2 regions of the Gordonia sp. UCD-TK1 genome follow, and region 2 is predicted to be linked to the other one. Evidence: riboswitches for the same ligand, from Rfam matches in the RefSeq annotation. Region 2 holds a riboswitch; the other holds the start of a gene.

Region 1 (3,786 bases), on a different contig from region 2:
GCAGTCTCCGGATCGCACTCGACCGCCCGCCCGTCGTTCCAGGCGGGCTCCTTCGGGTCCCGGTACATCTGGAACGGATACCGGCTGTGCTTCGTGAAGTAGCCGAGCAGACCGTCGATCGCGCCGATCGGGTCGTGGATCGGGTCGGGCAGGTCGCAAATGGGATCACCGTCGATACAGACCGACACCACCTCGCCTTCGAGCTCACCGAACCCGCTGTCGGTCTCTGATTTCCCCCGCGGGCCGGACATCGTCAGACCGGGGATGATGCCGATCAGCGAGAGCTCGATCCCGCGGCCGGTCTTGTCTCCCGCCCGACGGGGGTCGGAGTACAGCTCGCCGGAGATCCCGCCCGGCTCGATGGTGACGAGAATTGGTTCGCCGTTCTCGTCGAGCATGACCTCGCCGTTCTCGTCGGTCGCGACCACCTGTTCGGCGCGCCCGTTACCGATGTCGGCGAGCACGTCGCCGGCGACCCGGGCGCCCTGTGAATAGCCGGCGACGACTATGTCCGACTCGACGCCGCATCGCGCCTGGTAGCCGGCGATCGCCGACGCCGTCGCACTTCTCCCCTGCGTCGTGCTGTCGTCGTATCCCGCGGCGCCGAGTGGCCACAGCGTGGTCGGATAGTCGACGTAGATGACATCCTTCGGCGTTGCCAGGTAGTCACTGTCAGGGTCGTCCACGATGACCACGTCACCGTCCACCACCGTCGGCATCTTTCCGGTGTAGCGCTGTGTGACGCCGACGAGATGCGCACTCTCCGGGTCATTCGTTCCGGCGACGATGATGACCGCGCCGGTGTCGCTGCATTCGGCGGCCCCCGCCGGGGCGACACCGGACAGGCAGAGCGCGCCCGCCACCGCAAATGCGGTGAGGCCGGCGACCGTGAACGAGGCCCGTCGGGTCCGGAGATGAGCCATCACGGCCATGAGCGCTCCTGTGCGAACCCGGACCACCTGAGCGGAGCATTCCGGTGCAGCCGGGGCTGGTCGAACAGTAGATCCGCGATTGCGGAATCGACAGCACGCTGAGCGTCGCTAACTACCTTGACCAGCTGTTTTGTATCTGAACACACCCGATTTCACTCGGTCGGAGGACAGCCACCGGCACCCTTCCGGTGCACTTCTCAAGGGTTGGGCGCGGCCTGACCGGGACGGTTCTCGGGCCCTCACATCCGTGTTATATCCTTGTCGCCAGGTCATGAGTATCAGTGCGAAGCCCCGGCTGGCTGATCGGCAACCCTCCTTCCGCGGTGGGGTGCTCCGGGTGATGACCGGGTTGCGGGATCGCAGTGGCGATCCCCGGCAAGCGCGGGTCCGAAGGTCGGACCCCAACAGGGTCGAGTTGGCCCTGCCGACCGTAGRAAGTGATGAATCGCCATGTCTGATGTCCCTGACGGCACCCTCGACAGCAACGATCCCAGCGAGAACTGGAGCTTCGAGACGAAGCAGATCCACGTCGGGCAGTCCGCGGACGCGGTGACCAATGCCCGTGCGCTGCCGATCTACCAGACGACGTCGTATGTCTTCAACGACACCCAGCACGCGGCCAATCTCTTCGGTCTCGCCGAACCGGGCAACATCTACACGCGCATCATGAATCCCACGCAGGATGCCGTCGAGCAGCGGATCGCCGCGCTCGAGGGCGGCGTCGCCGCGCTGCTCGTCGCATCGGGACAGGCCGCCGAGACCTACGCGATCCTCAACGCCGTCGAGACCGGCGGGCACGTGGTGTCCAGCCCCCGCCTCTACGGCGGCACGTACAACCTCTTCCACTACACACTGCCCAAGCTCGGGGTCGAGGTGAGCTTCGTCGAGGACCCCGAGGACCCGGCGTCGTGGCAGGCCGCCGTCAAGGACAACACCCGCGCGTTCTTCGGTGAGTCGATCTCCAACCCCAACAACGAGATCCTCGACATCTCGGGGATCGCGGAGGTCGCGCACCGCAACGGCGTACCCCTCATCATCGACAACACCGTCGCCACCCCCTACCTGATCAGCCCGCTGGCCCACGGCGCCGACATCGTCGTGCACTCGGCGACGAAGTACATCGGCGGTCACGGCACCGCGATCGGCGGCGTCATCGTCGACGGCGGCACCTTCGACTGGCGGGTCCAGCGCGACGGGAAGGACCTGTTTCCCGGTTTCACCACGCCGGACCCGAGCTACCACGGTGCCGTCTTCGCCGACCTGGGCGCGCCCGCGTTCGCACTCAAGGCACGTGTGCAGTGGTTGCGCGACACCGGCGCGGCGATCTCCCCGTTCAACGCGTTCCTTCTGGCACAGGGCCTGGAGACGCTGAGTCTGCGCATCGAGCGCCACGTCGCCAACGCGCAGAAGGTCGCCGCCTTCCTCGAGGCACACCCGCAGGTCGAGTCCGTGGCGTACGCGGGTCTGGAGTCCTCGCCCTGGTACAAGCGCGGTCAGGAACTGGCCCCGAAGGGTCAGGGTGCGATCATCGCCTTCGAGATCCAGGGCGGAGTGGACGCCGGCAAGAAGTTCGTGGACGCGCTCAGCCTGCACAGCCACGTCGCCAACATCGGCGATGTGCGGTCGCTGGTCATCCACCCCGCCTCGACCACCCACAGCCAGCTCACCCCCGAGGAGCAGCTCGCCGCGGGCGTGGCCCCGGGACTGGTCCGGCTCGCCGTGGGCATCGAGGGAATCGACGACATCTTGGCCGATCTCGAACAGGGATTCGCGGCGGCCAAGTGAAACAGGTGAGGCAGCTTTGTCGGTGAGTATCGACCTGAATGCGACAGCATCTGATCAGCCCGACTGGGAGACCCTCCCGGACGGGGAACTCGTCGGCATTCCCATCGGCTCGTTGCCTCTCGACAGCGGAGCACGGATCGACGACGTCACCCTGGCGTTCCAGCGCTGGGGGACGTTGTCGCCGTCCCGCGACAACGTCATCCTCACGCTCCACGCATTGACCGGCGACTCGCACGTCACCGGACCCGCCGACGCCGACCACGACTCGGCCGGATGGTGGGACGGGCTGATCGGCCCGGGACAGGCCATCGACACCGACGAATGGTGCGTCATCTCCGCCAACGTCCTGGGCGGATGCAAGGGCTCTACGGGTCCGGGCTCCATCGCCCCCGACGGTAGGCCCTGGGGCTCACGCTTCCCACAGATCACCGTGCTCGACCAGGTCCGCGCCGAGGTGGCACTGCTGGACCGCCTCGGAATCCGCAGCGTTGGTGCGGTTCTCGGCGGTTCGATGGGCGGCGCCCGCGCGCTCGAGTGGGCCATCGAGTACCCCGACCGCGTCCGCAGCGCCCTCGTGCTCGCCGTCGGCGCCCGCGCGACCGCGGATCAGATCGGTATCCAGTCCGCACAGATCGCCGCGATCAAGGCCGACCCGGACTGGTGCGGCGGCGACTACCACGGCACCGGCCGCATTCCGTTGCAGGGCATGGGGATCGCGCGTCGGATCGCCCATCTCATGTACCGCAGCGAGCCGGAGCTCGACTCCCGCTTCGGCAACGACGCCCAGGGCGACGAGAATCCCCTGACCGGCGGGCGCTACGCGGTGCAGAGCTATCTCGACCACCAGGCGTCGAAGCTGATGTCCCGCTTCGACCCGGCCAGCTACGTCGTCCTCACCGAGGTCCTCAACCACCACGACGTCGGCCGTGGTCGCGGCGGAGTCGCCAAGGCGCTCAACAATTGCCGCGTTCCGGTGATCGTCGGGGGGATCGACTCCGATCGTCTCTACCCGATCCGGCTACAGGTCGAACTCGCCGACGAACTGGGCAACTGCGTCGGCGGGCTCCAG
Region 2 (3,786 bases):
CGGCGAGCACCGGCAGGATCTGTTCGCGGATGCGGCGTTCGGTGGCCGCGCCGTCGATCGGGATGAGGATCACGGCGTCGGCGACCTCGGCTGCGTAGATGTCGCGGACCAGCGTGATCAGTCCGTGTGTCGTCCCGATGTAGCGGATGGTCCCCGAACTCGTCTCCGACGACGCGTTCACCGCCGCAGCAGCGGCCGTGCGCGCCGACGCGGCGTCCGGCGCGACAGCCACCTCCACCTCGAGTGCGACCACGAACTTGGCCTGATCGTGGCTGCCGGCCCGGAGCAGGGAGCGGGCGCGCTGCGCCTCGCGGAGGGTCTCCCGCCGCACGACGATCGGAAACGTCTGTGCGAGATCGTCTCCCGCGAGCGCGATCTGGAATCCCGGACGTCCGATGCTGATCGGGGCCGTCGGGGTGGCAGTCGGTGCGGCGATCACGGTGCCGCGGTCAGCACGTGCGTCGAGTTCGATGGTCATCTATTCACCCCTGGTCGAGTTCGGTCGGTCTGTTCGGTTCGCGCCCGGAATGCATCGAGAATCCGGTCGATGTCGTCGACGGTGGTGCCCGCTCCGAAACTCGCGCGCACCGTGTCGGCCGGCGGTGCGAGGCCGTCGACGGTGTAGCCCGCGACTCCCGCGCGGTCGGTGGAATCGGTGAAGATCCGCAGCGGCGTGAAGCCGCCGATCGCGGCCAGGCCGGCGTCGAGACGTTCGGCGAGGCGGCGTTCGTGCAGCCCGATCGTCTCGGGTCCGAGATCGGCGAGCACCCGACACGCCTCGGCGACCGCGATCGCCCCGGAAACGCCGTCGGCGTCCGGCGAGGCGTCGACATCGGCGGCGTCGAACCAGTCACGACGACCGATGAGGACGCCGGCGCCGCCCGTCTTCCGACCCGGTTCACCGACCGCCAGGTAGTCGATGCCGTGGCTGACGACGGAGACGGGCCGGTGCCCGACGAGTTGCGCGGCGTCGACCAGGATGCGGGCCCCGGACCGGTGCGCGAGCGAGGCGAGCCGGCCGATCGGCAGCACCTCGCCGGTGATGTCCGATACCGCGGCCACGACCAGGAGCGATGCCGGCGCCGAGGCGAGCTCGGTCTCCAGCGCGACCAAGGTGTCCTCGATGGTCTCGCAGGCCGGGACGAACCGCGCACGGTCGCGTCCCTGCCGTGGTGCGCACCACCTCAGCAGGTCGGCGCCCGACCCGATGTCGAGGACGACGACGTCGCCAGGAGTGATGCGCGCCGCGAGGTCGAGGGCACCGGCGGGACCGCGGGTGAACACGATGGTGTCGTCGACCCGCGCACGGACGAACTGCCGCACCGATTCCCGGGCGGCGTCGAGGCGGACGTCGACTGCGGGCGACAGACGACCGGCGGGTGCGGACAGGACAGCGGTCACGGCAGGAAACTCCTCAGACATTCGCGCTTGCCGCGTCCGGTCGGTACGCGGCCGGGTCGTCACCCGGAGCACCCCACCGCGAAGGAGGGTTGCCGACCAGCGAGCCGGGGCTTGTCACTGGCACTCATGACCTACGACCAAGGGTCGTCGATCTCGCGCGGACGTGTCAATTTTCACTCAACGTGATCGGAAGTTAGGGCACACTTACCTGTAGCGTGTCAGGGGTGTCAGCGACTGATGTGTTCGTGTTGTCCCGCCCGCACGGCACCGTGCGGGGCATGGGCGCGGTCCGTGCGTTCACCGACGTCGACGCCGCCTCGGCCGCCCTGCGCGCCGGGACCGTCGACGGTCTGACCGGCGCGATCCCCTTCGACCTCGCCGACCCCGCCGCGCTGGTGGTGCCCGAAGTCCTGCACGTCGACGCGGCGCCGCTGGCGGGCGGGCCGCCACTGACGCGCACGCCGGTGTCGACGACCCTGTACCCCACGGCCGACGAGCACCGCGAACGGGTCGCGCACGCGGTGAAGCGGATCGTCGCCGGCGACGTCGGCAAGGTCGTCCTCGCCCGCAGCGTCGACATCGTGCTCGACGCCGAGGTCGAGCCTCTGCGACTTCTCGACGCATTGGCGGGCGGCAATGCCGGACACAACGCATTCGGTGTCGATCTCGGCGCGGCCACCGGCTCGGGTTCGTGGCTGTTGGGCGCGAGTCCCGAAGTGTTGCTGCGCAAGTCGGGTTCCGTCGTCACCTGCCACCCGTACGCGGGATCGGCACCGCGGTCACCCGACCCGGTCGTCGACCGCGCCGCTGCCGACGGATTGTTCTCCTCGGCAAAGGACCTCGCCGAGCACGCCTTCGTCGTCGACCACCTGCGAGACCGGCTGGGACACCTCTGCGACGACGTCGACGCGCCGTCGACCCCGCAATTGCAGTCGACCGGGGAGGTCTGGCATCTGGCCACCCCGATCCGCGCGCGGCTTCGGGACCCGGCGACCACTGCGCTCGATCTCGCACTCCTGCTCGGCCCCACCCCGGCGGTCTGCGGCACGCCGAGTGATGTTGCTGCGCAGATCATCCGCGAGGTCGAGGGTGAGCGCGGCTTCTACGCGGGGGCGGTCGGCTGGTGCGACGCCGCCGGCGACGGGGAGTGGATGGTCACCATCCGGTGCCTCGAACTCGAGGCCGATCGTCGCAGCCTCCGGACGTGGGCCGGCGGCGGTATCGTCGAACACTCCGACCCGCAGGGCGAACTCGAGGAGACGGCGTTCAAGCTGCGGACGGTCCTGAACGCGTTGGGCATCGCCGCACTCGACTGAGCGGATCGATTGCGGACGCGCGCGATCTTCGCCCGTTACGCTCGTCGATGATGCCCGACGACCTGATCATCGCCCGAAATCCGGAACAGGGCTCCTCACTGCCCTTTCTGGTCCGGATTCCGCTCGGCAGTGACGGGATCGTCTTGAAGGTGAGGGAGACCTGGCCGCGAACCAGCAAGGTCTATTGTCATCGCGCCGACGAATGGCCGACCACACCGCAGATCGTCGAACGTCTTCCGGTTCGGTCGGTGACGCGGCGCGGGGCGGCGATCGATCTGGTGCTCGACCGCGCTCGCGAGAATCGGTCACAGTTCGTCGTCACGCGGGCTCGCGGACGCGAGATGATCTTCTGGCAGACGCGCAAAACCACCAAGCAGGCGCGTCCAAACGTCACGCTTCCCACCGCCCGGGCACACGGCCAGGCGCTCGAGATCGTCGTCGACACAGGCGAGAAGTACGCCTACTCCTTCGGTCATCAACAGGCGACCACCACTCGACACCGCCTCGATGCCGGCGATTACGCGATCGTCGAGGACGACCAGGTGGTCGCCGCCGTCGAACGCAAGTCGATCGACGACCTCGGCAACGGTCTCATGAAGGGAACTCTCACCTACCAGTTGGCAGGTCTCGCGGGACTCCGACGCGCCGCGGTGGTCGTCGAAGCCTCATACAGCAAGGTGTTCACGCGCGAATACGTCAGCGGCGCCGCGCTGGCCGAGGCGGTCGCCGAGGCGCAGGTCCGGTTTCCGACCGTGCCGATCGTCTTTTGCGACAACCGCAAACTCGCCGAGGAATGGACCTACCGCTGGCTCGGTGCCGCGCTACACGAATGGCGGCTCACCGTCGGCAGCGAGCCCATCGTGCAGGGCCTGCACGGTCCACCGGCGACACCGTCGGAGATCAGGGCGTGGGCTCGCGCCCAAGGGATCGAGGTGCCCTCCAAGGGACGGATCCCGAGTACGGTGCGAGCGGCCTGGGATCGCCGGAACGACTGAATGGCACCACCCTCCGGGGACTCGGCCCCGCTCACCGAGGCGGATTCGCGCTGTGCCGCAACGGAATACGTCAG

Evidence for each region. Region 2 has a riboswitch for S-adenosylmethionine ahead of A9310_RS04735 (aminotransferase class V-fold PLP-dependent enzyme). Riboswitches for the same ligand answer to the same signal wherever they lie in the genome.
Region 1: linked by a shared signal. The riboswitch ahead of A9310_RS11380 (bifunctional o-acetylhomoserine/o-acetylserine sulfhydrylase) and the one ahead of A9310_RS04735 (aminotransferase class V-fold PLP-dependent enzyme) in region 2 are both predicted to bind S-adenosylmethionine.

Annotation. Positions count from the first base shown of each region.
Region 1 covers NZ_LZMP01000017.1:16,879-20,664, reverse strand. Annotated here, with positions in the region: gene A9310_RS11385 (PE-PPE domain-containing protein) at 1-932, opposite strand, end outside; SAM riboswitch class IV at 1,200-1,320, shown strand; gene A9310_RS11380 (bifunctional o-acetylhomoserine/o-acetylserine sulfhydrylase) at 1,383-2,717, shown strand; gene A9310_RS11375 (homoserine O-acetyltransferase) at 2,734-3,786, shown strand, end outside.
Region 2 covers NZ_LZMP01000005.1:90,244-94,029, reverse strand. Annotated here, with positions in the region: gene A9310_RS04740 (hypothetical protein) at 1-478, opposite strand, end outside; gene A9310_RS04735 (aminotransferase class V-fold PLP-dependent enzyme) at 475-1,401, opposite strand; SAM riboswitch class IV at 1,420-1,533, opposite strand; gene A9310_RS04730 (isochorismate synthase MenF) at 1,641-2,717, shown strand; gene A9310_RS04725 (ERCC4 domain-containing protein) at 2,768-3,712, shown strand.